Regions from separate parts of the Blautia sp. MCC283 genome, predicted to be linked through region 3. Evidence: predicted binding sites of a transcription regulator. Region 3 holds the regulator's gene; each other region holds the start of a gene.
The links. The regulator NrdR, encoded in region 3, represses ribonucleotide reductase genes. The targets are predictions, from matches to a motif close to CACAANATNTTGTG.
Positions count from the first base shown of each region.

Region 1: a site for NrdR is predicted at 7,696-7,709, ahead of nrdD (anaerobic ribonucleoside-triphosphate reductase). Genes of this name have one in related genera too.
Region 2: a site for NrdR is predicted at 4,095-4,108, ahead of GPK81_RS13330 (ribonucleoside triphosphate reductase). Genes of this name have one in related genera too.

Region 1 covers NZ_WQQB01000045.1:130,688-141,036, reverse strand. Annotated here, with positions in the region: gene GPK81_RS13280 (hypothetical protein) at 1-143, shown strand, start outside; gene dapF (diaminopimelate epimerase) at 196-1,050, opposite strand; gene GPK81_RS13270 (transporter substrate-binding domain-containing protein) at 1,404-2,180, shown strand; gene GPK81_RS13265 (amino acid ABC transporter permease) at 2,347-3,036, shown strand; gene GPK81_RS13260 (amino acid ABC transporter ATP-binding protein) at 3,023-3,766, shown strand; gene nagA (N-acetylglucosamine-6-phosphate deacetylase) at 3,967-5,070, shown strand; gene GPK81_RS13250 (CBS domain-containing protein) at 5,247-5,672, opposite strand; gene asnA (aspartate--ammonia ligase) at 5,721-6,731, opposite strand; gene GPK81_RS13240 (hypothetical protein) at 6,994-7,551, shown strand; gene nrdD (anaerobic ribonucleoside-triphosphate reductase) at 7,727-9,862, shown strand; gene arcC (carbamate kinase) at 10,141-10,349, opposite strand, start outside.
Region 2 covers NZ_WQQB01000045.1:149,362-159,710, forward strand. Annotated here, with positions in the region: gene GPK81_RS13320 (response regulator transcription factor) at 1-185, opposite strand, end outside; gene GPK81_RS13325 (ACT domain-containing protein) at 207-647, opposite strand; gene GPK81_RS13330 (ribonucleoside triphosphate reductase) at 1,569-3,941, opposite strand; gene hflX (GTPase HflX) at 4,158-5,393, opposite strand; gene GPK81_RS13340 (tetratricopeptide repeat protein) at 5,395-6,453, opposite strand; gene glmM (phosphoglucosamine mutase) at 6,462-7,808, opposite strand; gene GPK81_RS13350 (nucleotidyltransferase family protein) at 7,823-8,740, opposite strand; gene prfA (peptide chain release factor 1) at 8,798-9,874, opposite strand; gene prmC (peptide chain release factor N(5)-glutamine methyltransferase) at 9,914-10,349, opposite strand, start outside.
Region 3 covers NZ_WQQB01000015.1:64,999-75,347, forward strand. Annotated here, with positions in the region: gene GPK81_RS04560 (YqeG family HAD IIIA-type phosphatase) at 1-418, opposite strand, end outside; gene GPK81_RS04565 (patatin-like phospholipase family protein) at 429-1,295, opposite strand; gene GPK81_RS04570 (citrate/2-methylcitrate synthase) at 1,311-2,672, opposite strand; gene GPK81_RS04575 (aminotransferase class I/II-fold pyridoxal phosphate-dependent enzyme) at 2,853-4,070, opposite strand; gene gdhA (NADP-specific glutamate dehydrogenase) at 4,293-5,627, shown strand; gene nrdR (transcriptional regulator NrdR) at 5,724-6,173, opposite strand; gene GPK81_RS04590 (YlmC/YmxH family sporulation protein) at 6,312-6,566, shown strand; gene sigG (RNA polymerase sporulation sigma factor SigG) at 6,680-7,459, shown strand; gene pap (polyphosphate:AMP phosphotransferase) at 7,661-9,133, opposite strand; gene GPK81_RS04605 (hypothetical protein) at 9,452-9,829, shown strand; gene GPK81_RS04610 (ATP-binding protein) at 9,960-10,349, opposite strand, start outside.

The DNA.
Region 1 (10,349 bases), on a different contig from region 3:
GATACCGCCTGGGTGCAATATTCAATGAGAAAAGCGGCGAATTAAATATTAAACAGGTATCCCCCAAGTCACACTACAAAGATATCTACCGCAAAATGTCCGGAGAACTGAGACGCTTTGCAGGGGGAGATACAGAAATATAACAGAGGTATAATATGTCAGGAGGGAGCTACAAAAAGCTCCCTCCATTTCCATTTATTCACCTAAAAACCCAAGATCAATCTCTCCATCAAACACCGTAGTTGCCGGACCGGTCATGTAGATGAGATTTTCGTCTCTTTCCCAGGAGATATTTAAGTCTCCGCCAAGGAGCTGTACGGTTACCGGTTTGCTGCCGTCAACTTTATCGTTGAGGATGGAAGCGACTGTGACTGCACAGGCGCCGGTGCCGCAGGCGAGAGTCTCTCCGGAGCCGCGCTCCCAGACACGCATCTTAACGGTGTGGCGGTCGATCACCTGAACAAACTCGGTGTTGACCCTGTCAGGGAAGCAAACGTGATTCTCAAAGGACGGGCCGATTTTTTCCAGGTCAAGGCTGTCCACATCATCTACGTAGATGATGGCGTGAGGATTGCCCATGGAAACTGCAGTCATATGATACTCTTTTCCGTCAACGGTGATGGGAGCGTTGATCACCTGCTCGGTTTCGGCAACCACCGGGATCTCTTTTGCAGTGAGGATCGGGGAGCCCATGTTGACTTTTACCATGGAAGCCTTGCCATCGCGGATCGTAAGATCTACATATTTAATACCGCTTCTTGTGGCAATGCTTAAAGATGTTTTGTCCACAATGCCGTGGTCGTAGACATATTTGGCAACGCAGCGGATACCATTTCCGCACATGGCGCCCTGGGATCCGTCCAGGTTGTACATATCCATCTCACAGTCTGCGATCTCAGACGGGCGGATCAGGATCAGACCGTCGGAACCGATGCCAAAGTGGCGGTCGCTGACAAATTTCGCCACTGCGGCAGGATCTTTGACAGTCTCCTCAAAACAGTTTACATATACATAATCGTTTCCAATGCCGTGCATTTTCGTGAATTTCATAATGATAACCTCCTCTTGTTTCTGAATATTATACTTGGTTTTTCTGTTGGAGCACAAGACCCGCATGGAAAAAACACGCCAGTTTTTTCCAGTTGCTGTCTCTGATAGTATAGTATACTGGATAATTGTTATCGAAAAGTGAATTTTCCCCATGGAATTCCCATAAAATAGAAGGGGAATTTCGGATTTATGGATTTTATGTGCTTGCATTTTGTCAGAAACATGGTATCATAAAACAAAGCAATATGCACGGAGATGCATAATTATGCTGTACATCGCGAAATGCGCTGCTGCATTAAGAGAAAGAAGCAGCCCCTTTCGCGATGTACAAGAGAATTCAGGAGGAAGAAAAAATGAAGAGAAAATTTATGGCACTTGCACTTGCGGCAGCTATGACAGTATCCATGACATCCGCTGTTTTTGCAGCAGATGAGATCAAGAGCGCAGATGATCTTACCGGAAAGAAGATCGGTGTTCAGCTTGGAACTACCGGTGACACCATCGCTACAGATATCAAAGATGCAACAGTAGAGAGATATAATAAAGGTAACGATGCAGTAATGGCTCTGAAACAGGGCAAGATCGACTGCGTGGTTATCGACAGCGAGCCGGCCAAGAAGTTCGTTGATAAGAATGATGACCTTAAGCTTATCGATAACGTATTTGATAAAGAGGAGTATGCGATCTGTATTTCCAAGGACAACACAGATCTTACCAAAGAATTCAACGACGCACTGAAAGAGCTTAAGGATGACGGAACACTGGATTCCATCAGAGACAACTACATCGGTGATGATGCAGGCAAGACTCCATATGAGACTCCGAAGGATGCAGATCATTCCAAGGGAACTCTGACCATGGCAACGAACGCAACATTCCAGCCATATGAATATTATGACGGAGATAATATCGTAGGTATCGACGTTGATATCGCACAGGCAATCTGTGATAAGCTTGGATACGATCTGAAGGTTGAGGATATGGAATTTGATGCCATCGTAAATGCAGTAAAATCCGGAAAAGCTGACTTTGGCGCAGCAGGAATGACTGTAACAGAGGATCGTAAGAAGAGCATTGATTTCACAGATCCATATACAACCGCAGAGCAGGTTATCATCGTACAGAAATAAATTAACTCAATAAATTGCTTGGCAGTTTACTGAGTTATGAGCAAGTAGCGAATGCGGATCGCGAATATCCGCTTGACGAAAAATTACAAAAATTACACGCAGGTTCCGGATATCCGGGGGACTTTTCCGGATTTCGGAACCTGTAGTTTTGGAAAGGGTGGAAATTTTGAGTCTTATTGAACAGTTTCAGTTTAATTTTCTGGACGACAGCCGGTGGCAGTTTATTGTATCTGGTCTGAAAAACACCATCATTATTACATTCTTTGCGGTGCTGCTTGGCGTTTTTCTGGGATTTCTGATTGCCATTGTCCGTTCCACACATGATAAGACGGGGAAACTTAAGATCCTTAATGTGATCTGCAGAGTTTACCTGACTGTGATCCGTGGAACACCAACCATGGTACAGCTGCTGATCGTTTACTATGTTATTTTTGCTACCGTAGATCCGGGTAAAGTGATCGTTGCCATCATTGCGTTTGGAATGAACTCCGCAGCATATGTGGCAGAGATCGTCCGTTCCGGTATCATGTCCATTGATCAGGGACAGTTTGAGGCAGGACGAAGCCTTGGACTTAACTATACACAGACTATGACCAAGATCATTCTTCCACAGGCCGTAAAGAATATCCTTCCGGCACTTGGAAATGAGATGATCGTACTTCTGAAGGAGACCTCCATCAGTGGTTATATCGGTCTTACAGATCTGACCCGTGGCGGAGATATCATCCGAAGCCAGACCTACAGTGCCCTGTTCCCGCTGCTTGCAGTAGCGGCAATTTATCTTGTGATCGTTTGTTTCCTTACATACCTTGTAGGAAGACTTGAGAGGAGGCTGAGAAACAATGAGCGTAAGTAATGAGGTACTTCTTGACGTGCAGGGACTTCAGAAGGCCTACGGCAGCAATCAGGTCCTTAACGGGATCACCACACAGATCCGTCGCGGTGAAGTAGTAGCCATCATCGGACCGTCCGGCTGTGGTAAATCCACATTTCTCCGTTCGCTGAATCTTCTTGAGGAGCCAACCGGGGGAAAAATCCTTTTTGAGGGAACTGATATCACAGATCCGAAGGTAGATATCAACCGTCACCGACAGAAGATCGGAATGGTATTCCAGCAGTTTAATCTCTTTCCGCATAAAACCGTAAAAGAGAATATCATGCTGGCACCGGTAACTTTGAAGCTGATGAGCAAAGAAGAAGCAGAGAAAAAAGCTCTGGAGCTTCTCAAGCGTGTCGGACTTCCGGACAAGGCAGATTCTTATCCGGACATGCTTTCCGGTGGACAGAAGCAGCGTATCGCCATTGCAAGATCCCTTGCCATGAACCCGGATGTGATGCTGTTTGATGAGCCTACATCCGCACTTGATCCGGAGATGGTCGGAGAGGTTCTGGAACTGATGAAGGAGCTTGCAAAATCCGGTATGACCATGGTTGTGGTAACTCATGAGATGGGATTTGCCCGCGAGGTTGCAACCAGAGTTCTTTTCATTGATGAGGGAAAGATCCAGGAGGAGAATTCCCCGAAGGAATTTTTTGCCAATCCAAAGAACAAGAGACTTCGTGAGTTCCTTTCAAAAACCTTATAAATTTCAATTACTGAAAACTGATATTTTCCATATCTGGTACAAAATTGCCGGAGGAAAATATCAGTTTTTTTCTGTATGACAGATTTTAAGATAAAAATGTGCTATAATGAACAATCAGAAAGAAAAGTGATAAAAGGGGAAATATGGAGTCTGATCAGTGAAAAGGACTTTTATAAAAAACAATGGAGAGGGAAAAAACTATGATTATTCGAAATGGAAATGTTTTTCAGGAAGACGGCAGTTACCGGAAGATGGATCTTTATGTGGAAAATGGCAGAATTGTTTCCAGTGAGGAGGAAGTATCTGATAAAGAAGAAATTGACGCTTCGGGCCTGAAGGTTTTGCCGGGACTTGTGGATATTCACAGCCATGGTGCTGTGGGACATGATTTTTCAGATGCAGATGCCACCGGCCTTAAAAAAATCCTCAAGTATGAGAAAGCACATGGAATTACTTCCTATTGTCCTACATCAATGACACTTCCGATGGAACAGCTGATCCGGATTTTTGCTTCCGCGACAGAAGTGGAGCAGGATGACAGCTGTGCCAGGATCGTGGGCCTGAACATGGAGGGACCGTTTTTGGATCCTGCGAAAAAGGGGGCACATGTAGAGGAATATATCCGCAAACCGGACATCAGATTTTTCCGGGAATGTCAGGAAGCTTCCGGCGGAATGATAAAGGTTGTGACTGTGGCTCCGAATATGGAAGGTGCAGAGGCGTTTATTGAAGCACTTAAAGATGATGTGGTGATTTCCATCGGCCATACAGGCGCGGATTACGACTGTGCGGCAAAAGCCATGGAAAAGGGTGCCCATCATGTAACTCATCTGTACAATGCCATGAATCCGCTTGGACACCGTGCGCCTGGTGTGATCGCGGCAGCGGCAGATGATCCGCTGTGTATGGCAGAAATGATCGGAGACGGGATTCATATTCATCCGGCTGTAGTAAGAAATACATTTCGGATGTTCGGGGAAGAACGGATCGTACTGATCAGCGATTCCATGATGGCAGCAGGAATGGAAAACGGTGTTTATGAGCTGGGCGGCCAGAAGGTTATCATGAACAACCGTAAAGCAGTTCTTGAGGATGGCACCATTGCCGGTTCCGCAACCAACCTCTATGAATGTATGCAGTGCGTGATCGCAATGGGCGTGCCGGAACATACAGCGATTTTTGCAGCTACCAGAAATCCTGCAAAGAGCATTGGCATCTATGGAGAGGTGGGTTCTCTTGTGCCTGGAAAACGTGCGGATATGGTACTTGCAGATGAGAAGCTGAATATCGTGAGAGTGATCTGATGAAGGTCTGAGTGAATCAGATAAAGAATGGCACAGAAACTGCAAAACTGTTGCCTGAAGTGAAAATGTCTGTCTGAATAAAATATGGCTCCGGTTCCCGGAAAGCGGAATGAGAATGTTCGCTTTATGCCGGGAACCGGAGCCTTGTTTTGGTTGTTTGGCGCTGGTGGCTGAGTTTATTCTTCAGCAGCGCCCTGTGCGGCTTTCATTTCGTTGTAACAGTATTTGATGATGGATTTTCTGGTTATGATTCCGATAAAGGCGCCCTGGTCATCCACAACCGGCACGAAGTTCTGATTGATGGCGCGATCCAGGAGATCTTCCATATTGGAATCTGCATGGACCGGTTTATAGGTGGCACGGCGTGGAATTGCCATGATGGGAACGCCTTCTGTTTCCTTGATATCGTGAATGTCGGCCCGACGCATGCCCCAGAGAAGGTCGCCTTCTGAGATGGTGCCGAGATATTTGCCATCCATGGTGAGGATGGGAATGCAGGAGTACTTGCGGTGCTCCATTTTTTCAAGGGTCTGGCGAAGGGTCTCATCTTCGAAGATGTAGGCGACTTCGCTTTTGGGAATCAGAAAAAACAGAATGTTCACGTTATTACCTCATTTCCGCAAAAATTATAAATAAATCTGCAAGATGTTTTAGAGAAGCTGAAGTCCGTGTGCCTCTGCAGCATCTGTGATTTCTTTTGGCCAGAGAGATACATGTACTTCTCCGATGTGCGCTTTACGCAGGAAGAACATACAGATTCTGGACTGTCCGATACCACCACCGATGGTGTACGGAAGCTCTTTGTTCAGGATGGCTTTCTGGAAAGGAAGCTCTCTTCTGTCATCGCAGCCTGCTTCTGTAAGCTGGCGGTCAAGCGCAACCTCGTCAACACGGATTCCCATGGAGGAAAGCTCAAGTGCAATGTCAAGTACCGGATAGTATACAAGGATATCACCGTTCAGTTCCCAGTCATCGTAGTCCGGGGCACGTCCGTCGTGGCGCTCTCCGTTTGTGAGGGTTTTTCCGACTTTCATAAGGAATACGGCACCTTTTTCACGGACGATCTTGTATTCACGTTCCTTTGGTGTGCAGTCCGGATACATGTCAAGAAGCTCCTGCGTTGTGATGAAGAAGATGTCTTTCGGAAGGATTTCTTCGATGTAGTCGTACTGTACAGCCATGTATTTCTCAGTTTTACGAAGGACACTGTAGATGGTGCGTACGGTCTCCTTGAGAGTTTCCATAGTGCGCTCTTCCTTGGAGATGATCTTTTCCCAGTCCCACTGGTCTACGTAAACAGAGTGGATATTGTCCAGATCTTCATCGCGGCGGATCGCTACCATATCTGTGTAGAGGCCTTCACCGTGAGAAAAACCATATTTTTTCAGAGCGTAGCGTTTCCATTTCGCAAGGGAGTGTACGATCTCGGCGTTGCTGCCTTCGATAGCCTTGATATCAAAGCTTACCGGGCGTTCTACACCGTTAAGGTTGTCATTAAGGCCGGATTCCGGTGCTACAAATGTTGGAGCGGATACTCGGAGAAGATTAAGCTTCTGGGAGAGTGTCTGCTGGAAGAAATCTTTTACTGTTTTGATCGCAATCTGTGTGTCATGGAGGTTGAGGTCTGCATGATAGGTTGCGGGGATTGTGATTGTGTTCATTATCGGCTCCTCCTGATGATTTTTGGGCTTATTGCTCTGTGGGGTATTATAGCAGAAAATGGCCAGGGTGGCAATATAAGGTGATGTGAAGTCCGGTCCCGGACCAGGGAAAAATACTGGGTATTGAGAGCGTGATATGATATACTGAATGTAAATTGTGAAGCGATCGCATTCAGGGACATACAGCAGGAAAGAATGCGAATGTCCGATTGATAAAAAGAAATGTGAATGTCCGTTTTAACGGACAGAATGGAGGGAGTTTATGGCAGGTGAGAAGTGTCAGGTTTGTGGCGGCAGGGTTGTAAATGGCAGGTGTTCGCTGTGCGGGATGCCTTACAGAAATGATGAAATACTCTACCATCTTAATGAACCCCGGGATGTACATTACAGGCATGCTTCCGCAAAAGTGCGGGATATGATGCGACAGTATGGACAAACTGTGGACAAAACAGCACAGCGCGGCGGCAGAGTGAACCGGAGTACAAATATGGGCCGGAATACGAATGCAGGCCAGAATATGAATACGGGCCGGAATATGAATACAGGCCGGAATGCAGGTGCGAACCGGAATCCAAACGGAAATCGAAATACAGGAAATGCAGCTGCAACTGTAAGGAAGACCGTACCGGCAGGTAACACCATGAATAAAACAACGGCAGACAGGAACCGTACAGAAGTTCCAAACCAGGGGAAAAAGCAGCAGAACGAAGGACGGAAAAGAAACAGTATAAGCTGGATCATATGGCTTATAGTGGCACTGGTTGCTTTGTTTCCCCAGTTATGGGATTTTATCGTAGAATGGATCAGAATGAATTTGTAAGAATATTTCCGCAGTGAGATCATGCGGTGCTAAGAGTCTGTATTTTCTTGTATACAGAAATACCCCTTTTCTTTTCCTCCCAGCTGTGGTATACTCATGCCTAGCACAATATATAGAAAAAAACCAAGATATAGAGAATAACAATACTATATATAGTATTCGGGAGAGATGAGTCATGTTATATGTGATTAAGAAAGACGGAACAAGAGAGGAGTTTAATCCTCAGAAAATCGTGGCTGCCGTAAATAAATCAGCAGAGCGTATCCTTTATACTTTTTCCGATGAGGAGAAGGATTTTATCTGCCGTTTTGCTCAGGAGCATGCGGATTCCCTTGGGAAAAATGAGATCGAGATCCAGGAGATGCACAACATCGTGGAGGGTGCACTGGAGCGGGTGAATCCTGCAGTTGCCAAGAGCTACCGCGATTACCGGAATTACAAGCTGGATTTCATCCACATGATGGATGACGTTTACACCAAGAGCCAGGCCATCCGCTACATCGGTGATAAGAGCAATGCCAATACAGACAGTGCGCTTGTTGCAACCAAGAGAAGCCTGATCTTTAATGAGCTGAACAAGGAGCTTTACCGGAAGTTCTTTATGAACCGTAATGAGCTTCAGGCATGTAAGGACGGTTATATTTATATTCATGATCAGTCTGCACGTCTGGATACTATGAACTGCTGTCTGTTTGATGTGGCAGCTGTTTTAAGCGGCGGTTTTGAGATGGGTAATGTCTGGTATAATGAGCCGAAGACTCTGGACACAGCCTTTGATGTTATGGGCGATATCATCCTCAGCACAGCGGCGCAGCAGTACGGTGGTTTTACCGTTCCGGAAGTTGATAAGATCCTGGCACCGTATGCGAAGAAGAGCTATGATAAATATATTTCCGAATTTCTGAAATACTCCGATGAGAGCTGGAGCGGCCGCGAGGAACGTGCGATCGAGTATGCCCTTGACAAAGTCCGCAGGGATTATGACCAGGGATGGCAGGGAATTGAGTATAAGCTGAATACGGTTGGTTCTTCCAGAGGCGATTATCCGTTTGTTACAGTAACACTTGGTCTTGGAACTGAGCAGTTTGAGAAGATGTGTACGGTTTCTCTCCTTGAAGTTCATCAGGGAGGCCAGGGAAAAGCCGGACATAAGAAACCGGTACTGTTTCCGAAGATCGTATTCCTCTATGACAAAGAGATCCACGGTCCTGGAAAGTGCTGTGAGGATATTTTTGAGGATGGTGTGGAGTGCTCCTCCAAGACCATGTATCCGGACTGGCTGTCCATGTCCGGAGCAGGCTATATTTCCAGCATGTACAAGAAATACAAAAAAGTCATCAGCCCGATGGGATGCCGTGCTTTTTTAAGTCCGTGGTATGAGCGTGGCGGCATGGAACCGGCAGATGAGAATGATACGCCTGTTTTTGTGGGCCGTTTTAACATCGGTGCGGTAAGCCTTCATCTTCCGATGATCCTTGCCAAGGCCAGGGCGGAGAGCAGAGATTTCTATGAAGTTCTGGATTTCTATCTGGAAATGATCCGTAATCTGCATATCCGTACGTATGAGTATCTGGGACAGATGCGTGCGTCTACCAATCCTCTTGCCTACTGTGAGGGTGGTTTCTACGGTGGACATCTGAAACCGAATGAAAAAATCGGCAAGATCCTGAAGCCGATGACAGCTTCCTTTGGTATTACAGCACTTAATGAGCTGCAGGAGCTTTACAATGGCAAATCCATTGCAGAGGATGGTGCCTTTGCTCTGGAAGTCCTGAAATATATCAATGACAAGGTAAATCAGTACAAGAAGGAAGATGGCTATCTTTACGCAATCTACGGAACACCGGCAGAGAGTCTCTGCGGCCTTCAGGTAGAACAGTTCCGTAAGATGTACGGAATCATTGAGGGTGTTTCTGACAGACCATATGTGAGCAACAGTTTCCACTGCCATGTAACCGAGGATGTAACCCCGATCGAGAAACAGGATCTGGAGGGTCGTTTCTGGGAGCTTTGCAATGGCGGTAAGATCCAGTATGTACGTTATCCGATCGGCTACAATAAAGAAGCCATCCGTACATTGATCCGTAGAGCCATGGATCTGGGGTATTATGAGGGCGTGAACCTTTCTCTCGCATACTGTGATGATTGTGGTCACGAGGAGCTGGAGATGGATGTGTGTCCGGTCTGCGGTTCCAGAAACCTGACGAAGATCGACCGTATGAACGGATATCTTTCCTACAGCCGTGTTCATGGAGATACCCGTCTGAATGAGGCGAAGATGGCGGAGATCGCTGAGCGAAAATCCATGTAAAATGGCCGGACAGATTGGCAGAGGAACCGTTCTCTGATGCGGAGCCAGGCAGTAAAGTATGGATTTTTGATGCCTGTCTGAACGGATACAGATTAAGACATAGATTATAAAAATACACAGATATGGCATTATGCGCTGTATCTGTGTTTTTTTGCGCCAGTTTTCCGGTATAAAAAATATCCCGCAGAGCTGCTGGCAGGATCAGCAGTTCTCTGCGGGATATTGTCATGGCAAAGTGGATATTTATATTTCACTTTATATTCTGTGTTTATAGATAATTATTTAATGATGGTTCCTGTTTTCTCACAGTATCCGTCTTTGGCGTGAGCCATATCGGTGATGATGGTACGGCGTCCGGTGCCTTTTTCAACGAAGGAAACACCTGCTTCTATCTTCGGAAGCATGGAGCCTGCAGCGAACTGATCGTCTGCAATGTATTTCTTCGCATCTTCTGTGGAGATGGTATCCAGATAAGATTCCTGATCGG
Region 2 (10,349 bases), on a different contig from region 3:
AAGCCGTTATAAAAGGGAAGTTTCAGATCCAGAAGAACAAGCTGAGGATCTTTCCCCGCAAATTCCTGCAGTACATTGGAAAAATCCTCAGCCAGAAAAACTTCATATCCCCAGGAACTGAGATGTTTTTTCAGAAGATTCGCGATTGTTTCGTCATCTTCTACAATAAAAATACGATACTTCATTCCTGTTCGTCCTTTTTATGTTTACGCTTCTTCCGCTCCATCCGGATCTACCAGGCGGTTCAGAACCTTGAAGCCATTGTTACGGAGAACACTCTCTGCAACAAGAAGATCCTCACAGTGCATGATCGCTACCGGGACTTTCAGGCCTCTGTGGAAGAAGGTGTAGATGTAGTGAAGGTTTACGTTGCTGTCGCCCATGACACTTAAAAGTTTGTCCAGGCCGCCGATCTCATCCTGAAGATCCACCAGGATGGCCTGAGTGATACGGGTCATGTATCCGTTTTCAGCCATGATCTGATCTGCTTTTTCCGGATCATCGCATACCATACGGAAGTTTGCGAATTCCGGTGCGTCGAAGCAGCCGAAGCCGTAGATGTCGATCTGATTCTCTGCAAGAATCTTTGTAACTTTCTGAAGACTCCCTGGGGTGTTTTCTACGAAGACGATGTTCTGTTTTACCATAATAATATTTTCCTCTTTTCTTATTATTCTTTTGTTATTTTCTTGTTTATTTTAGCATGAAATTTGTGGGAAGTGAATCCCCTCCCGGGGTGGGGCATTTCGCATGTGGCGGGTTTCCTTTCCAGGGGAGCATTTTGCATGCGACAGATATATCGCCTTCCGGCGGGAGCATTTCGCATGCGGCAGGTATATCGCCTTCCAGCGGGAGCATTTCGCATGCGGCAGGTGTATCTCCTTCCGGCGGGAGCATTTTGCATGCGGCAGGTGCGAGGAGGGGAAGCATTCATAGTTGCGAAGGCCATACTCCCCTCCTCGCGCTCCACCCCTCCCGGCCACGCCGCTGTTCTGCGTTGTGGAATGTGTTGCTTTGCTGGCGGGGCGATGGATTTTACGGTGTTGGATATTGTAGGCTATGCCGATATAGATGAATGCACTACGCTATAACCCGCGGTTTATTTTTATCGATTTGAGCAAAAAACAGGGAACAGGCCCGCTACGCGGGCCGCTTTCCCGTCCGCCCTCATCCATCGGCTCAGCCTGACGGCTTCGACACCCTGGAGTACATCGCCCTACCAATAACGTAGCACATTCCACAACGTACGCCTCAAAATGCGTGCCCAGAAAGGGGGAGCGCGAGGGGGAAAAACGGGCTTCGCAACTCTGAGTGCTTTCCCCCTCGCAAATTTCCGCCGGGAAACAATTCCCGTATCTCCCCACGCTGTATCACAGCGATATATACACATTCATGCGTTAAAGCGCAACGCTTTTAATCGCTAAATTTCAGATATAAGTATACCATCCCGACAAGAAATGTCAACCACCTTTCCCAAAAACAAAAATAACATATAAAAAAGCCGAACGCACATCCAACAGACATGCGTCCAGCTATACATTTTTTACTTGCAGTTATTTTGAAAGAGCTCAATCCAGTTCTTCATCCACATACTTCTGTATATTAGAAGCATTCACATACTTCTTAACCTGCGCTCCGTCAGTGATCACAAGTGTAGGCGCCTGACGGATCCCGTACTGCTTAACAAGTTCGGGATTCTGCTCGGCATCGATGATCTCCAGTTCCTCACCTTCCAGCATTTTCTTTGCCATACGGCAGTTTGGACAGGTGCTGGTCGTGAAGAGATATTTGTGCGATGCCACCGGCTGGATCTCAACCTCGTCGCCTTTCATGGTCATCATGCTGGTGTGTACCTTTTTCAACTGGGAGTGGGTAATATCATAGAGGGTACGGTTCTTGTACTCCTGTGTCTTACCATCATTCCAGTTCTGTACCGGACGGTAGTAGCCGGTGATACGGCTGTAAACTTCAGCCTTCTTTCCACATTTCGGACAGGTGAAATGCTCTCCGCTGATGTAGCCATGCTCCTGACATACGGAATAGGTCGGAGAAATGGTGTAATACGGCAGGCGATAATTCTCTGCGATCTTACGTACCAGAGACGCTGCTGCCTTCCAGTCCGGAAGTTTCTCTCCCAGGAATGCGTGGAATACAGTTCCGGATGTATACAAAGTCTGCAGATCATCCTGAATATCCAGTGCGTCAAAAATATCAGCGGTATAATCAACCGGCAGATGGGAGCTGTTTGTGTAATACGGAGTATCGCCCTCTTTTCCTGCTGTCTTGATATCCGGATAACGGCTTCTGTCGTGTTTGGCAAGGCGGTATGCGGTGGATTCCGCCGGTGTTGCCTCCAGATTGAAAAGCTCTCCCGGATACTGCTCCTGATAGTCAGAAAGACGGTTTCTCATATGCTCCAGAACCTCTTTCGTAAACTTCTGGGTCTCCGGATCTGTCATGTCTTTTTTCAGCCAGCATGCATTTAAGCCCGCTTCGTTCATTCCCACAAGACCGATGGTGGAAAAATGATTCTCAAAACTTCCAAGATATCTCTTGGTATACGGATACAGTCCCTCATCCAGAAGTCTGCTGATCACATCTCTCTTGATGTGAAGAGATCTCGCGGAGATATCCATCATGTGATCCAGGCGCTGATAAAATTCCTTCGGTGTTCTGGAAAGATATGCGATACGTGGCATATTGATAGTTACAACACCTACAGAACCTGTACTCTCACCGGAACCGAAGAAACCGCCGCTCTTTTTGCGGAGCTCACGGAGATCCAGGCGGAGACGGCAGCACATGCTGCGGATGTCGCTCGGTTTCATATCACTGTTGATGTAGTTGGAAAAATACGGAGTACCGTACTTGGAAGTCATCTCAAAGAGAAGTCTGTTATTCTCGGTATCAGACCAGTCAAATTCCTTTGTGATGGAATAAGTCGGGATCGGATACTGGAATCCACGTCCGTTGGCATCTCCCTCGATCATGGTCTCGATAAATGCCTTATTGACCATATCCATCTCTTTCTTGCAGTCTTTATACTTGAAGTCCATATCCTTGCCGCCTACGATGGCAGGAAGTTCTGCAAGGTCATCCGGAACAGTCCAGTCCAGTGTAATATTGGAAAACGGTGCCTGGGTTCCCCAGCGGCTCGGTGTGTTCACCCCATATACAAAAGACTCAATGCATTTCTTCACTTCCGGATAAGAAAGGTTGTCCACCTTTACAAAAGGAGCCAGATAGGTATCAAAGGATGAAAATGCCTGTGCGCCTGCCCACTCATTCTGCATGATACCCAGGAAATTTACCATCTGGTTACAGAGCACGCTTAAATGCTTGGCCGGTGCGGAAGTGATCTTACCCTCGATTCCGCCAAGGCCCTCACGGATCAGCTGTTTCAGGGACCATCCTGCACAGTATCCGGTCAGCATGGACAGATCGTGGATATGGATATCCGCATTTCTGTGTGCCTCCGCGATCTCATTGTCATAGATCTCAGACAGCCAGTAATTGGCAGTAACAGCTCCGGAGTTGCTTAAGATCAGTCCTCCTACAGAATAGGTTACTGTTGAGTTCTCTTTTACACGCCAGTCCTCAACCTTTACATAGCTGTTTACGATTTCTTTATAGTCAAGGATGGTAGATTTCATATTGCGGATCTTCTCACGCTGCTTGCGATAAAGGATATACGCCTTGGCAACATCGGAATATCCTGCCTGGATCAGTACGTTCTCCACACTGTCCTGGATATCCTCCACAGAGATCCGGTTGTTCTCGATCTTATTCTGAAAATCCGCAGTAACACGAAGTCCCAGAAGGTCGATCATATCCGGACTGTAATTCTTGCCCTTGGCATCAAACGCCTTATCAATGGCTGCGGTGATCTTCCCCATTTTAAATTCGTCTAATTCACCGTCTCTTTTTACTACCTGAAACATAAGAAAATGCCTCCCTCATGCATGTATTTATAAAGCGGACTCTCTTATTCCGCCTCACTTACCTGCCCATGAACATACCCCGTTTCACGATCTATGTTCAAAGCGCTGTAGGCTTATTGTATCAGACACACTCCTTTGCGTCAACACAAAAAGCACCATATATAGTGTCCATTTTGTTCACGGTACTATATATGGTACTGAGTAGTTTTTTTAACATTATGTAACTTTCGGATAGATTTCCCGCGGAACCCTTGCTTTTACAGCAATTCCGCCTTCTGTATACTCTTCCGAAAGAAGCTGTCCATACTCACGGATCAGCTGGATCTGACCGGCCTCCGAATACGGAAAAAGCCGCTCCATATAAATCTGGCCTTCTGCAAGGATCTCAGAGAGCAGTTCCTTAAATTCTTCAAGTCCTTCTCCTGTCCGTGCGGAAATCTTCAGCGTATGATCTGCACGGAGATCCCGGAGACTTTCCCCGGAAACACGGTCCTGCTTGTTAAAAAGTGTGATCGTCTTTTTCCCAAGGGCGCCCAGCTCTTTCAGGGTCTCATATACGATATGCATCTGCATCTCCGCCTGGGGATTGGACTCATCTACCACATGAATGATGTAGTCCGCATATTTGGCTTCTTCCAGGGTACTCTTGAAGGCTTCTACCAGATTGTGGGGAAGCTTCCGGATAAATCCTACAGTATCCGTAAGAAGAAGCTGCTGTCCGTCATCCAGTGTCAGAAGACGTGTGGTCGGGTCCAGCGTGGCAAAAAGCTTATCCTCCGAAAGCACCGACGCACCGGTCAGTGTATTCAGAAGCGTGGATTTTCCCGCATTGGTGTAGCCGACAATAGCCGCAGTCTTCAGATTTCCTGCCGCTCTTCTGGAACGGAGCAGTTCCCTGTGCTTTTCCACCTGGGAAAGTTCCTGCTTCAGTGCGGAGATCCGGTTTCGGATCAGACGGCGGTCTGTCTCCAGTTTCTTCTCACCGGGACCTCTGGTACCGATTCCTCCTCCAAGCCTTGAGAGAGAAGAACGAAGTCCCACAAGACGTGCAGAACGGTAACGGAGCTGTGCAAGCTCTACCTGGATCTTACCTTCGCTTGTCACGGCACGCTTCGCAAAAATGTCAAGAATCAGCAAGGTACGGTCCATAACCTTGCATTCCAGTTCCCGCTCCAGATTGTTCATCTGAGCAGGAGAAAGCTCATCGTCACAGATCACACCGTTGGCATTCAGGGCATAGAGAAGGCCTTTTACCTCCTCGATCTTGCCTTTTCCGATATAGGTGCCAGGATGTATTGCCTCGCGGTTCTGGATGATCCTGCCAGCAACGTATGCACCTGCTGTAGCCGCAAGCTCTCCAAGCTCATCCAGGGATTCTTCCATGTCATCCCCCAGATTTGCCTGAACCCCGATCAGGATGACCCGGTCCTGTATTTCCTCAAAATATTCCATATCAGCCCTCCGAAGACGTTCTGGTTTTCAGGAAAGCCAGCTCTTTTTTGGCAGCGGAATCTTCCGGGAACATATCAACATATTCCTGTGCCTTGGTCAGTGCGGTGGCAAAATCCAGTTTTTTCTCATAGGCTACGATCTCGTTGAACAGAAGGCTCTGCATCTCGTCTGTGGTAGCAGTCGGGAGACCTTTTGTAATGTTATCAAGAGCAGAATCATAATCCCCATTCCGGATATCACACAGTGCCAGGCCGTTATATCCCTTGGCGGAATCTCCCACTGCGGAAATATACTGTTTATACATTGCCTGGGCATTTTCCACATCATCCTGAGCCAGATATACCATTCCCAGGAGAAGAAGAGCTTCCGTATTATCCTTCTTGGTTGCTTCCAGGAGCTCTTTTTTTGCATTGCTGTAATCTTCCATATAATAGTAAACGCGGCCTCTGTCACAGTGATCCTGCGCGTCCTTGGCCTCAGAAGAAAGGGCAGCCTCCAGATATCTGGTTCCGTCTGCTTCCATATCTTTATCCAGATACGCTTCATAGATCTGGATCGCCATATCATAGGTGGAGTCCTCTCCATAGGCCTGCTTAAAGTTCGATGCCGCTTCCTCGTAGGAATCCATAGCAAGGGCAACTTTTCCGGTAAGGAAATAACTGCTGGCATCCATGGAAAAATCTTCTCCTAATGTCTGGCAGTCTGCCATGGCGTCCTCATAATTTCCAGCTTTCAGCTCTGCGGTGGCACGGTAAGACAAAATATCCCTGCGCAGGCTTTTACTTACCCGGTCACAGCCCAATGCCTCTGTAAAATTATTCACCGCATCCTCATATTTGCCAAGACGCAGGCTTGCAATCCCCGCCCCACGGTAGGACTGTGCCAGTTTTACCCCGTTCTGGATAGAACTCTGATACTCCTCCAGGGCATACTTGTAGCTTCCCTGAGAAAGATCTTTACCCGCCTGCTCATATGTTTTTGTTTTTTCACTGCCGCAGCCGCCCAGAAGCAAAGCTCCTGTAACGGCTGCAAGAATCAATACGGTCTTTGTATTTTTCATGGAATTCCTTATTCTACAACAAGCCCTTCGGCTTCCATTACATCAACAACACTGTCTACATACTGGTGGCAGAGTTCATCCGTTCCCGCCTCTACCATAACACGGATCAACGGCTCTGTACCGCTTTCACGTACCAGGATACGGCCATCATCGCCAAGTGCCTCCGCTGCGGCCTCAATGGCTGCTTTTACCTTCTCGTTCTCCAGGGCGGTTTTCTTATCGGAAACACGCACATTGCGGAGAAGCTGCGGATAAACCTTCATCTCCTTGGCAAGGTCGCAAAGTGTGGCTTTCTGATCCACGCATGCCTCCATGATCATAAGAGAAGTAAGGATTCCGTCACCGGTAGCAGAATAACGGCTGAAGATAATATGTCCGGACTGCTCACCGCCGATACTGTAATTGTTTTCCATCATGTTCTCGGCAACGTATTTGTCACCAACTGCAGTCTGCTCGTAGTCGATGCCTTCCCGCTCCAGAGATTTGTAAAGACCAAGGTTTGACATAACAGTTGTTACAACCGTATTTCCGTTCAGCTGTCCTTTTTCTCTTAAATATTTGCCGCAGACATACATGATCTTGTCACCGTCAATGATATTTCCGCGGTGGTCTACAGCAATACAGCGGTCTGCATCGCCATCATAAGCAAAACCGATATCCAGACCTTTGTCGATCACAAACTGTCTCAGAACTTCAATATGTGTGGAGCCACATCCACGGTTAATATTCGTTCCGTTCGGCTCATTATTGATCACATAAGTTTTTGCACGGAGTGCGTCAAAAACACTCTTGGCAATGGCAGATGAACTTCCGTTGGAGCAGTCCAGTCCCACCTTGATATTCTTGAAATCGTGGCATGGAATAGAGATCAGATGTCCGATATAACGGTTTCTTCCAGATGCAAAATCAACCGTACAGCCGATATCTTCTCCGGTTGCCAGCGGAAGTTCTTCGATCTCTCCATCCAGATAAGCCTCGATACGTGCTTCAATATCTGCGGAAATCTTCTGTCCGTTCTCATTGAGGACTTTGATTCCATTATCGTTAAACGGATTATGGCTTGCGGAAATCATGATACCGCAGTCAAAATCTTCTGTACGTACCACATAGGATACACTTGGAGTTGTGGTTACATGAAGCAGATAGGCGTCTGCTCCGGATGCGGTAAGTCCTGCCGCAAGGGCATACTCAAACATGTAACTGCTTCTTCTTGTATCCTTGCCGATCACGATCTTCGCCTTGTGATCTCTGCCGTAATACCAGCCAAGATAACGTCCCACACGAAATGCATGATCTGCTGTAAGTTTTACATTTGCTTCACCACGAAAACCATCTGTTCCGAAATATTTACCCATAATGCTCTCCTTTATTACTGATACAGTCCTTCCGGATAAACGCCGTCATCTGTAAGTTTTTTGAATGCAGCCTGTACAGATGCCTTATCTTCCTGATAAGTAACACCAAACCACTCGTCCTTTGTCTCAAGAACGTCAACTGCTGCTTTCCCGGAATGGATCAGCTGGTCGATAAGCTCTGGAAGAAGATACTCTTTCTTGATGTCTCCCTCTTTGATCCCACCAAGGAACTCAATGAAACCTTTCTCAAGGATTTCCATAAATTCCGGTGTCAGTCCCCACATATTCATGGAAACAAGGCTCTTGGTATCCAGCGCTTCTGCTGTACCATCGTCATTTCTTGTCTCTGCGCCGTCTGCTGTCTTGAAGATGTTATGTGTCTCTGTAACGCCGACAAGCTTGCCGTCCTCAATATGGCACACACCTCTTGTAACGCTTCCGTTGTCGCTTAATGTATTTCCAAGGCGGAAACCTGCCATGCAGATGTGCATCGGGCCATCCTGCGGATGATCCTGTACCAGATAGTCGTGAACTTTTACGTAGGCCTCTTTTCCATAGTAGTCATCTGCATTGATAACAGCGAATGGCTCGGAAAGGACTTTCTTTGCTGCCAGTACGGCATGTCCGGTTCCCCATGGCTTGGTACGGTCTGCCGGTTTCCGGAAATCTCCCGGAAGATCATCGATCTCCTGGAATGCATAAGCAACCTCTGTAATCTTGGAGATACGGTCTCCGATCACTCTTTTGAACTCATCCTCAAGGTCTTTACGGATAATAAATACAACCTTGTTGAATCCTGCCTCCAGTGCATCATGGATAGAATAGTCCATAATGATCTCACCCTTCGGTCCTACCGGTGCAAGCTGCTTGATTCCTTTTCCAAAACGGCTGCCAATTCCGGCTGCCATGATTACCAGTGCTGTCTTTTTCATGTTTCGTTTCCTCCTGATTTATTATAGTTTTTTGAACTCTATCTCTGTAATTAACGATTACTCCTGTTCATTGAGCTTGGTCAGCTTCACTGCCTGGTCTGCCGCGATCAGGCTGTCGATGATCTCATCCAGATCTCCGTTAAGGATATTCTCAAGGCGATGAAGGGTCAGTTTGATCCTGTGGTCCGTCACACGTCCCTGCGGGAAGTTGTAGGTACGGATCTTCTCGGAACGGTCACCGGTACCGATCTGGCTTCTTCTTGCCTCTGCCTCAGCGTCATGCTGCTTGGCAAGTTCCATCTCATACAGACGGGAACGGAGCACGCGAAGTGCCTTGTCCTTGTTTTTGAGCTGAGATTTTTCATCCTGGCAGGAAATTACGATTCCTGTAGGGATATGGGTAAGACGTACCGCGGAGTCTGTAGTATTGACACACTGACCACCGTTTCCGGAAGCACGGAACACATCGAATTTACATTCATTGAGATCCAGATGGAAATCAATCTCTTCTGCTTCAGGCATGATGGCCACAGTACAGGTGGAAGTATGAATTCTTCCGCCGGATTCTGTCTCCGGTACTCGCTGTACGCGGTGTACACCGCTTTCGTATTTCAGTCTGGAATACGCACCCTCACCTTTGATCATGAAAGTAACTTCCTTGAAGCCGCCGATACCGTTCTCATTAAGGCTGAGCATCTCGGTTTTCCAGCGACGGGACTCTGCATATTTCACATACATACGATAGATCTCTGCCGCAAAGAGAGCCGCCTCATCACCGCCTGCACCTCCACGGATCTCAACGATAACGTTCTTGCTGTCATTAGGGTCTTTCGGAAGAAGAAGGATCTTCAGCTCATGCTCCAGCTCCTCCACTCTCTTTCTTGCGTCGGAAAGCTCCTCTTTCAGCATCTCACGCATCTCTTCGTCCTTCTCGCTCTCCAGCATGGAAAGACTGTCCTCGATGGTCTCTTTGTTTTTCTTGTATTCTTTATATGCGTCAACGATCGGCTGCAGGTCGCTCTGCTCTTTCATCAGCTTCTGAAAATGCGCCGGATCATCGGTTACTCCCGGTTCTCCCAGCTCATTGAGAAGCTCTTCAAAACGTACCAGCAGATCATCCAGTTTATCAAACATGTATTTCCTCCTGTTTCTGATACCTGTGAATCACAATTTTTACAAAGGCTTCTGCCCCATCACTACACGGTCAAGGCCCGGAAGATCTTTTACCACCTGAACCTTTTCAAAACCGGCATTTCTCAGCATTTCACTGACTGCCTCCCCCTGAGTGCAGCCAATCTCATACAGAAGCCATCCACCCGGCTTCAGGTATTTCCCTGCCTCTTTGGTGATCTTTCTGTAAAAATAAAGCCCATCCTCCATTCCGTCAAGAGCCTTTCTGGGGTCATGAAGACGGACTTCTTCCATTAATGTTTCAATTTCTTCTGTCGCGATATAAGGCGGGTTTGAAATAAGAATATCATATTTCCCACCCTCTTTTCCACCTTTTTCGCAAAAATACGGTGCCGAGAACAGATCACTTTCCAAAAAATCCGCCCGGTTCTCCACTTTCAGAAGGCTGGCGTTCTCTTTCGCCACCTCCAGTGCTTCC
Region 3 (10,349 bases):
GATGAATCGGTTTTACAAGAATCGTACGGATCCCCGCCCGCTTCGCTCCGTAAATATCCGTAAACAGCTGATCCCCCACAAAAATTGTCCGGTCAGGTTCTGTCTGGATCACCTGACAGGCTTTTTTGTAATTCTTCACAGCCGGTTTATGGGCATTTTCTATAAAATTTCCCTCTACGGCCTTGGCAAAAGGCTCTACGCGGGGTTTCTGGTTGTTGGATACAAAACAGTATCGAAACCCGATCCCCCTCAGCTTTTCAAACAGTTTCCTTGCCCGTTCATCTGCCGGTGCGCCGTGCGGGACAATGGTATTATCAATATCAAAAAGAAGCCCTCTGTATCCTTCTCTGTAAAGCTTCTCATAGTCAATTACATACGCAGAATCCAGATATTCATCCGGAAAAAAACTTCTGAACATCTATTCCACCTCAGTTTTCTTTTTCCAGGTAATCATAAAGTTCACCCAGACGGTCTTTCATTACTTCATACCCATGCTTGTAAAATCCGCTTAATGCTTCCGCATTCTGTTCCGTACGGGAAACGGTCTCGATTTCCGGTCGGATCACAAAAATATGACCTTCTTTTTCCCATTTTTCAATCAGTTCCAGGGTCTTATTATACACCTGATAACGGTTGAGCAATGTATTTAAAAGATTCGGATACTTCTTAAAAGCAGCCACATATACGGCTTTGCTTTTACCTGGTTTTTTCTTACGGTATTCCTGATTTCTGGTAAGAATGACCACATTTTTCCGGTGGCCTTTTTTCATGGCATGGATAAGAGGTATGGAATCTGCCGCCCCTCCATCCAGATACAGCTGCCCGTCTATCGTTACCATCGGGCTCATTCCCGGAATGCTGCTGGACGCTCTGCAGATATCCATAAGTCTCTGTCTGTCCTGCTTTTCGGACAGATACTCTGCTTCTCCTGTAAGACAGTTCGTCACAACCATCTCACATTCAATATCCGATTTAAAGTACTCGTCAAAATCAAATGGGAAAATCTCATTGGGATACCTGTCAAAGATCATATCCATGTCAAACAGACTTTTCTTATCCAGAATATTTTTCAGACTGATATAACGGTATTCCTTATTTTCCACGATCATACATCTTCTGGTACGCCCTACCTGCCCGGATACATAATCAATGGCATTGCAGGCGCCCGCTGATACTCCCACTACATATGGGAATTCCACTTTCTGTTCCATCAGGTAATCCAGTACTCCTGCAGTAAAAACACCTCTGTTTCCACCGCCTTCCAGTACCAGTGCTGTCTCATTATATTCTGTCATTTTCCATTGCCTTTCCTATCGCTCACCAAGAGGAATATACTCTGCTTCCGGAAGAACATTCTTATATGCAGGACGGATAATTTTATCCACATTGATAAGCTCTTCCATACGATGTGCACTCCAGCCTACAATACGTGCAATGGCAAACATCGGTGTGTAGAGTTCCAGGGGCAGATCCAGCATACTGTAAACAAATCCACTGTAAAAGTCCACATTGGCACTGACACCTTTATAGATCTTACGCTCCTCTGCAATAACCTTTGGCGCAAGGCGCTCTACCGTAGCATACAGCTGATAATCCTTCATTCTGCCTTTTTCTCTTGCAAGCTGCTCCACATACCCCTTAAATACTTCTGCACGTGGATCGGAAACAGAATAGATCGCATGTCCCATACCATAGATCAGCCCACGTTTATCAAAGGCCTCCTTGTGAAGAAGTTTCTTAAGGTAAACACTGACTTCCTCTTCATCACTGTAATCATGCACATGCTTACGCATATCATTGAACATTTTTACAACTTTGATGTTGGCGCCACCGTGTTTCGGGCCTTTCAGAGAACCCAGGGCTGCCGCAATTGCGGAATACGTATCGGTTCCGGAAGAAGAAACCACATGTGTAGTAAAGGTAGAGTTGTTACCGCCGCCATGCTCCATATGAAGGATCAGAGCAATATCCAGAATCTCCGCCTCCAGTGCCGTATATTTCTTATCCGGTCTTAAAAGGCGCAGGATATTTTCTGCTGTGGAAAGTTCCTTCTTCGGCTGATGGATATAAAGGCTCTTACCTTTCTCATAATGATTATAGGCCTGATATGCATAAACAGATAACAACGGGAAAACACTGATCAGATTGATACACTGACGGAGCACATTCTCCAGTTCAATATTATCCGGATCTTTGTCGTAGGAATAAAGTGTCAGCACACTTCTTGACAGAGCATTCATAATATCTCTGGATGGCGCCTTCATAATGATATCCCTTACAAAATTCCGCGGCAGCTGGCGCTGATTCGCAAGAATCCCGGAAAATTCATTCAGTTCTTCCTGATTCGGAAGTTTTCCGAAAAGAAGCAGATAGGTTACTTCCTCAAAACCAAAACGCCGGTCATTGATGAAGCCTTTTGTCAGATCCTTGATATCATATCCCCGGTAAGAAAGCTTACCTGCACAGGGAACCTCTTTCCCATCCACGATCTTGGTTGCCTGGACATTGGAAATCTGGGTAAGTCCCGCAAGGACACCCTTTCCATTCAGGTCACGCAAACCTCGCTTGACATCGTACTTGCCATATAAAGACAGATCCAGTTTATCATTCTCACGACAGATCTGCGTAAGTTTCTCAATCTCAGGTGTCACTTTCATGTTGAATTTGCTCATCCGTTATTTCCCCTTTCGATTTCTGTTTTATTGCTGTCCGATAACGGTCCCTCCTCATTCCCCTCTCAAGCAATTCTGGTCTTATTTCATATATCCCGGCCCTGATGACCGGGATATTTCAGATATGATTATAGCATTTTTTTCCGTTTTGGTCTATGCCGAAAATATTTGTATTGGTGATCAGACCTGCTTATATGTAGCAAAGAACTCTTTCATCTTCTTCATTGCCTTATCCAGCTGACGGATATCCGGCAGATAAACAATACGGAAATGATCCGGCTGGTTCCAGTTAAAGCCTTTACCCGGAACGATGAGAACCTGCTTGTCATGAAGGAAATCCAGGGCAAACTGCTCATCATTATAGATATTGAATTTCTCGGTATCGATCTTCGGGAATATGTAAAATGCCGCACGCGGCTTTACAGCGGAAATTCCCGGAATATCATTCAGAGCCTTATAGATAAAATCTCTCTGCTCGTAAACACGTCCGCCTGGCTGGATATACTCATTGACACTCTGATATCCGCCCAGTGCAGTCTGTACAATCGACTGTGCCGGAACATTGGAGCAAAGGCGCATGGAAGAAAGCATGTTGATTCCCTCTATATAACCTTTGGCCTTGTTCTTGGCTCCGCTTAAGATCATCCATCCGATACGGAAACCTGCGATCATATGAGACTTTGACAGTCCTGAAAATGTCACGCAGAATACATCCGGTGCAAGAGAAGCGATGGAAGTATGTTTGTATCCATCCATAACAAGGCGGTCATAGATCTCATCGGAAAAGATGATCAGCTCATGCTCTCTTGCAATGTCCGCGATCTGCTCCAGGATCTCCTTCGGATATACGGCACCTGTCGGGTTATTTGGATTGATGATAACGATCGCTTTGGTCCTTGGTGTGATCTTACTCTTGATATCCTCGATATCCGGATACCAGTCAGACTGCTCATCACAGATATAGTGGACTACATTTCCTCCTGCCAGTGTGGCAGTTGCCGTCCACAGGGGATAATCCGGAGCCGGGATCAGGATCTCATCCCCGTTATCCAGAAGTGCCTGCATACAGAGATTGATCAGCTCACTGACACCATTTCCTGTATAAATATCATTGATGGTAACTCCCGGGATCCCGCGAAGCTGGGCATACTGCATGATTGCCTTTCTTGCGGAAAAAATACCCTTGGAATCGGAATATCCCTGTGAAGTACGTACATTACTAAGCATATCCAGGATCACTTCCTGCGGTGCGGAAAATCCAAACGGATACGGGTTACCGATATTCAGCTTCAGGATCTCCATCCCATCTTCTTCCATTCTGGCAGCCTCATCCACAACCGGTCCACGCACGTCATACAATACATTATCAAGCTTTGATGATTTCCCGAATGTTCTCATAAAAACCACTCCTCTTCTCATTTTCACTATTATTTAACCATTTTATTTTCATAGTCAAAAAATATCTATTTCTATATCTTCTCACATTTGTGCTTTCAACGCAAGAAATAAAAATTTTAAAAATTTTAATTTAGCACTTCCCTTTTTTAGCAGGTTAATGTATAATAGCACTCGAATTTAGTTTTCAAACACAATTTAATACGTGATGAGGAGGAAACAACAATGTCTTACACAGAAGAAGTTTATGAAAGAGTTGTAGCACAGAATCCTGGCGAGCCAGAATTCCATCAGGCAGTTAAGGAAGTTCTCGATTCCCTTAAAGTCGTAATTGACAAAAATGAGGAAGAGTATCGTAAACTTTCCATCCTTGAGCGTCTTGTAGAGCCAGAGAGGATCATCTCCTTCAAAGTACCGTGGATCGATGATAACGGAACTGTACAGGTTAACAAGGGATATCGTGTTCAGTTCAACAGCGCCATCGGACCATACAAAGGCGGCTTAAGATTCCATCCTTCTGTAAATCAGGGTATCCTGAAATTCCTTGGTTTTGAGCAGACCTTTAAAAACTCTCTTACAGGCCTTCCGATCGGCGGTGGAAAAGGTGGCTCCAACTTCGATCCTAAGGGTAAATCTGACAGAGAGGTTATGGCATTCTGCCAGAGCTTTATGACAGAACTTTGCAAATATATCGGCGCAGATACAGATGTTCCGGCTGGTGATATCGGTGTCGGCGGACGTGAGATTGGATATCTCTTCGGACAGTACAAGAGAATCCGTGGTCTCTATGAGGGTGTCCTCACAGGTAAAGGCCTCTCCTTCGGCGGTTCACTGATCCGTACAGAGGCTACTGGTTACGGTGTTGTATACATGCTCAACGAGATCGCAAAAGCACACAACGACTCCGTAGCAGGAAAAACAATTGTTGTAACAGGTTCTGGTAACGTAGCTATTTACGCTGTTGAGAAAGCTACTCAGCTTGGTGCCAAAGTTGTTGCAATGAACGACTCCAACGGATATATCTACGATCCGAATGGAATCAACCTTGACGTTGTAAAAGACATCAAAGAAGTTAAACGTGGACGTATCAAAGAGTACGCTGACCGTGTTGAGGGTGCTACTTACACAGAGGGACTTGGCATCTGGAACATCAAATGTGATATCTATCTTCCATGTGCTACTCAGAACGAGCTTGGTCTTGACGGAGCTAAAACACTGGTTGCAAACGGCTGCAAATATGTCGTTGAGGGTGCTAACATGCCTACTACTCTTGATGCAACAACATACCTTCAGGAGAACGGTGTTCTCTTCATGCCTGGTAAAGCCGCAAACGCTGGCGGTGTTGCCACATCCGCACTGGAGATGAGCCAGAACTCCATGAGACTTTCCTGGACAAGAGAAGAGGTTGATGAGAAACTTCACAACATCATGATCGACATCTTCCACAAAGCTGATGACGCTGCTAAACGTTACGGTATGGAAGACAACTATGTTGTAGGTGCAAACATCGCCGGCTTCGAAAAAGTTGTTGACGCTATGAAAGCTCAGGGTATTGTTTAATTTAAGTTTCCTGAATCATTAACATAAATTATAACAGGGACCGCAGAGGAATTTTCCCCATGCGGTCCCTGTTTTTTTATATGTTATTATGAGTTTTCAGTTGATCAGTTTCTTCAGCTCATCCATAAAGGTACTGACATCTTTAAACTCTCTGTACACAGACGCAAAGCGTACATATGCCACCGCATCCAGATCCTTCAGATGCTCCATAACGATCTCTCCGATCTTGGTACTGCTGATCTCACGGTCTTCTGACCGGAAAATATCTCCTTCTATGGAATCGATCATCTCTTCCACTCTCTCAATGGGAATAGGGCGCTTATAGCAGGCACGAAGAACACCATCCTGGATCTTGGAACGTTTATAACTTTCCCGGTTCTGATCCTTCTTGATCACAGTCAGTGGAATCGTTTCCACCTTCTCATAAGTTGTAAAACGCTTTCCGCAGGCATCACAGAGACGGCGGCGGCGGATGGAATTAGTATCCTCTACAGGTCTGGAATCTACAACTCTTGTATTATCCTGGTTACAGAACGGACATCTCACGGAACTCTCCCCCTTTCCGGATCAGTAAATCATTACTAAATTTGTTTTTATTATAAAATAAATGCATATAATGTGTCAATAATCGGACTTGCATAAATTTTACAGATTTTCCATAAAATCATACCAGGTGATGAATTTATGCGCATCTGTGATCTGAAACAAAAAGAAGTGATCAATATCCATACCTGCCGCAGCCTTGGCTGTCCTCTTGATGTGGAATTCTGCTGTGAAACCGCCCGGCTGAAAGCCCTGATCATGCCGGAACCCGGGAAATTCTGCTGGTGTTTTTCAAGAGAAAGTGAATGCATCATCCCCTGGGACTGCATCCGCCAGATTGGTGAAGATATCATCCTTGTTGATTTCCGTGATGAAAAACGGCTGGGAGGAGACTGAACCGACTACATTTGTCAAGGCCCTTTATTTTTTATATTTTCCCCGGAAAAGTATATTTCAACCGCCCTCTGAGAATCATCTTAATGTACTGACAAGACAAGGAGGATTCTAAGATGGCACTGAATAAAGTTGAAATCTGCGGAGTAAATACCTCAACGCTTCCTGTTCTCAACCAGGAAGAAAAGGAGGAGCTCTTCAAAAGAATCAAAGCTGGCGATGAAGAAGCCAGAGAATTGTACATCAAAGGCAATCTGCGGCTTGTTTTAAGCGTGATCCGCCGTTTTCAGAACAGCAGTGAAAATCCAGATGACCTTTTTCAGATCGGCTGTATCGGCCTGATCAAAGCAATCGATAATTTTGATACCACCCTTCAGGTAAAGTTTTCTACCTATGCAGTTCCTATGATCGTCGGTGAGATCCGAAGATATCTCCGGGATAACAACAGCATACGGGTCAGCCGCTCTCTGCGGGATATCGCCTACAAAACCATCTACACCAGGGAAAACTATATGCGGCAGCATCTCAAAGAGCCTACCATCGCGGAGATCGCTGATGAGATCGGCATTGACAAGGAAATGATCGTCTATGCCATGGATGCGATCCAGAGCCCGGTGAGCCTTTTTGAGCCGGTGTATTCCGAAGGAGGAGATACTCTCTATGTCATGGATCAGATCAGCGACAAAAAGAACCGGGAGGAAAACTGGGTGGAAGATATTTCTCTCCGGGACGCCATGAACCGGCTGGGAGAACGGGAACGACACATTATTGATCTCCGCTTCTACGAAGGAAAAACCCAGATGGAAGTTGCCGATGAGATCGGGATCTCCCAGGCCCAGGTCAGCCGCCTGGAAAAACATGCCCTTCGCAGTATGCGGAATTATCTCAGGAATTAACCAAAACGCTATACCAGACAGATAAAACCATCTGCATTGACTATGTAACCCATAACAAAATCATTGCGGCAGAATATACACCGGCACTCTTTTATAAAACTTTTTATAAAATAATGTCCGTTACCCTGCCGCATTTTTTTATGTTGATTCCATGTCTATACCCGCATAAAACGGGCATTCACAGGCAACTTCTGTTTTCTGTTATTTCAGCGCTTTCTCAATTTCTTCGATCACGATCCGAAGTGCTTTCAGCCTTGCATATTTTTTGTCTACCGATTCCAGGATATGCCATGGCGCATAAACAGTACTGGTCTTTTGCAGCATTTCATCCACTGCGGTTTCATACTGATCCCATTTTTCACGGTTTCTCCAGTCCTCATCTGTGATCTTCCACTGTTTTTCCGGATTGTTCTGGCGGTCATTAAATCTTGCAAGCTGGGTATCTTTATCAATGTGGACCCAGAATTTCACGATCACAGCACCCCAGTCGGAAAGTTCCTTCTCGAATTCATTGATCTCATTGTATGCACGTCTCCAGTCGTTCTCACTGCAAAAACCTTCCAGTCTTTCCACCATCACTCTTCCATACCAGGTCCGGTCAAATATGGCAATGTGTCCATCTTTAGGCAACCTTGTCCAGAAACGCCACAGATAATGACGGGCTTTTTCATGAGGTTCCGGGCTGGCGATGGGATGTACCTCAAAACCACGGGGATCAAGAGCTTCCGTGATCCTCTTGATATTTCCGCCTTTTCCGGCAGCATCCCAGCCTTCATAGGTGATGATCACCGGCACTCTTTTGCGGTAGAGCCGATTATGCAGGCTTCCGAGCTTCGCCTGGAGTTCTTTAAGCTCTGCCTTGTACTCTTCGTCTCCCACTTCTTTTCCATCCAGAGGGATCTCGCTTAATTTCGGCATCTCCACCAGAGGAAAAACATTCTGGAGAATCGGCACAGCATGTTTGCTGTTCTCCATGGCAACCTCGATGTTGCTGATCATGGTTTCCAGTACCTGTAATTCCGCCCATTTCCGGTCACTGGCATCTACGATATACCACGGAGCAGAAGAAGTGTTGGTATCCTGCATATACTGGTCAAAAACTTTTCTGCATTTCTTGTAGTGATCATTCTGCCAGAGATCGTATTCATTCACTCTCCATCGGGTATCTTTGCTTTCCAGAAGGATGCCCATACGTTTCTCCTGATCTTTCCGGTCGATCTGCATAAAGAATTTCAGAAGTACGTATCCGTTATCCGTCAGCTGCCGTTCAAATCTGCGGATGCTGTCAACCCGTTTTACATAATCATCCCCTTTCAGTTTTTTGTCCATGCGCTCCCGGCAGGTCTGATCCATCCATCCGGAATCCAGGAATGTAAATTTACCGGCTTCCGGGATCTCCTTAAAATACCGGTAAAGAAATGGTTTCCGAAGGTCCTCTTCTGTAGGCGCTGACATAGTTGCGACTTTAAAAAAACGGGGATCGATATTCTTGATCACTTTACTTATGGTACTGCCTTTTCCGGAAGCTCCCCAGCCTTCAAACAACACGATCACCGGAATCTTATGCTCCTTTAGAGCCATCTGCAGCTCATATAATCTGGTTCTTGCAGCACTTAAACGCACTTTGATATCCTCTTTTTCCGGAATCTGTTCCGGGTTCCAGTTTTTTAACATCTGCATCGTCCTTCCTCGAATTTTTTGAATATTCTTATTATACCACAGGAGTCCCTGTTTTACGACGAATTTTACATAGATTTAACGCATCATTCCGAAAAAATATCCATATTGCACAATTGTAACTCTTGTTAAACAGCTAAAAATATTTTTTAACCTATTGACATTTTGATCTTCTCTTCATACAATATAGGCACTGTTCGTTATTTTTTTAACTCGTAGTCAAACGGATATTCGCAACCCCGCAGGGGACTTCCTTGATTCGGTTAAAACAGCACAAAAAAGCTGCCCCAAGCAGCAAATCTCAAGGAGCCGATCATGAAACTTACAGAAGAACTTCTGAAAGAAATGGAAAAGAAAAAAGAACTCTACGGTGACGGCATCATCATGCCGGATGGAGATTACCGCCTAATCCAGGACGGACATTTGAAGACCCTTATGGCCCTTTTACCATATACGGAAAATGAAATCTGGAAAATGATCCCGGATGATGATTCCGCTCTTTTCTGGCTGGTAGAAAAAACAGGCTGCGTGCTGACAGATGTCAATTCCACCATCGGAATGAAAATGACCCCTGCACAGCAGAAAACTTACGAAGCGCTTTCCAGCCGTGGGATCGTCTCTAATGAATATTATGATCTTACCAGGCAGCGGGAAAAAGCCCGCGCCCAGCATTCTGCAAAGCAGAACATATAGATTACGTAAATGTTCTCAATACGCATTTACCCCATAATTCCATATACTCAAAAAGCAAAAGCTGCCTTCCGGAACCATAAGCCTCAAACAGGCCCATAACTCCGGTGGCAGCTTTTATTATTTATATCTTTCAGTCGTCATATCCTTCCAGGAAGGAATGTTTCACGCCGTCTTTTTTATAGGCAATGACTGTATGAAGATTCACGTTTTCCACACTTCGGAAAATATTACTTTCAATATGGGGATTTACCTTCTTAAGCTCCGCAATGAGATTTTTGATCTCCATTCGCTTGGAAACACTGGTGCCGTCTGTACGGCAGGTAGTACAGGTATCAGTGAACTTGCAGGCACACTGGATAAAATGCAGGTCATTGTAGTCTCTCCAGTGCTTGATATCTGCCTCACGGATCAGATACATGGGGCGGATCAGCTGCATCCCCTCGAAGTTTGTGCTGTGGAGTTTCGGCATCATAGTCTGTACCTGTGCTCCATAAAGCATTCCCATCAGGATCGTCTCGAT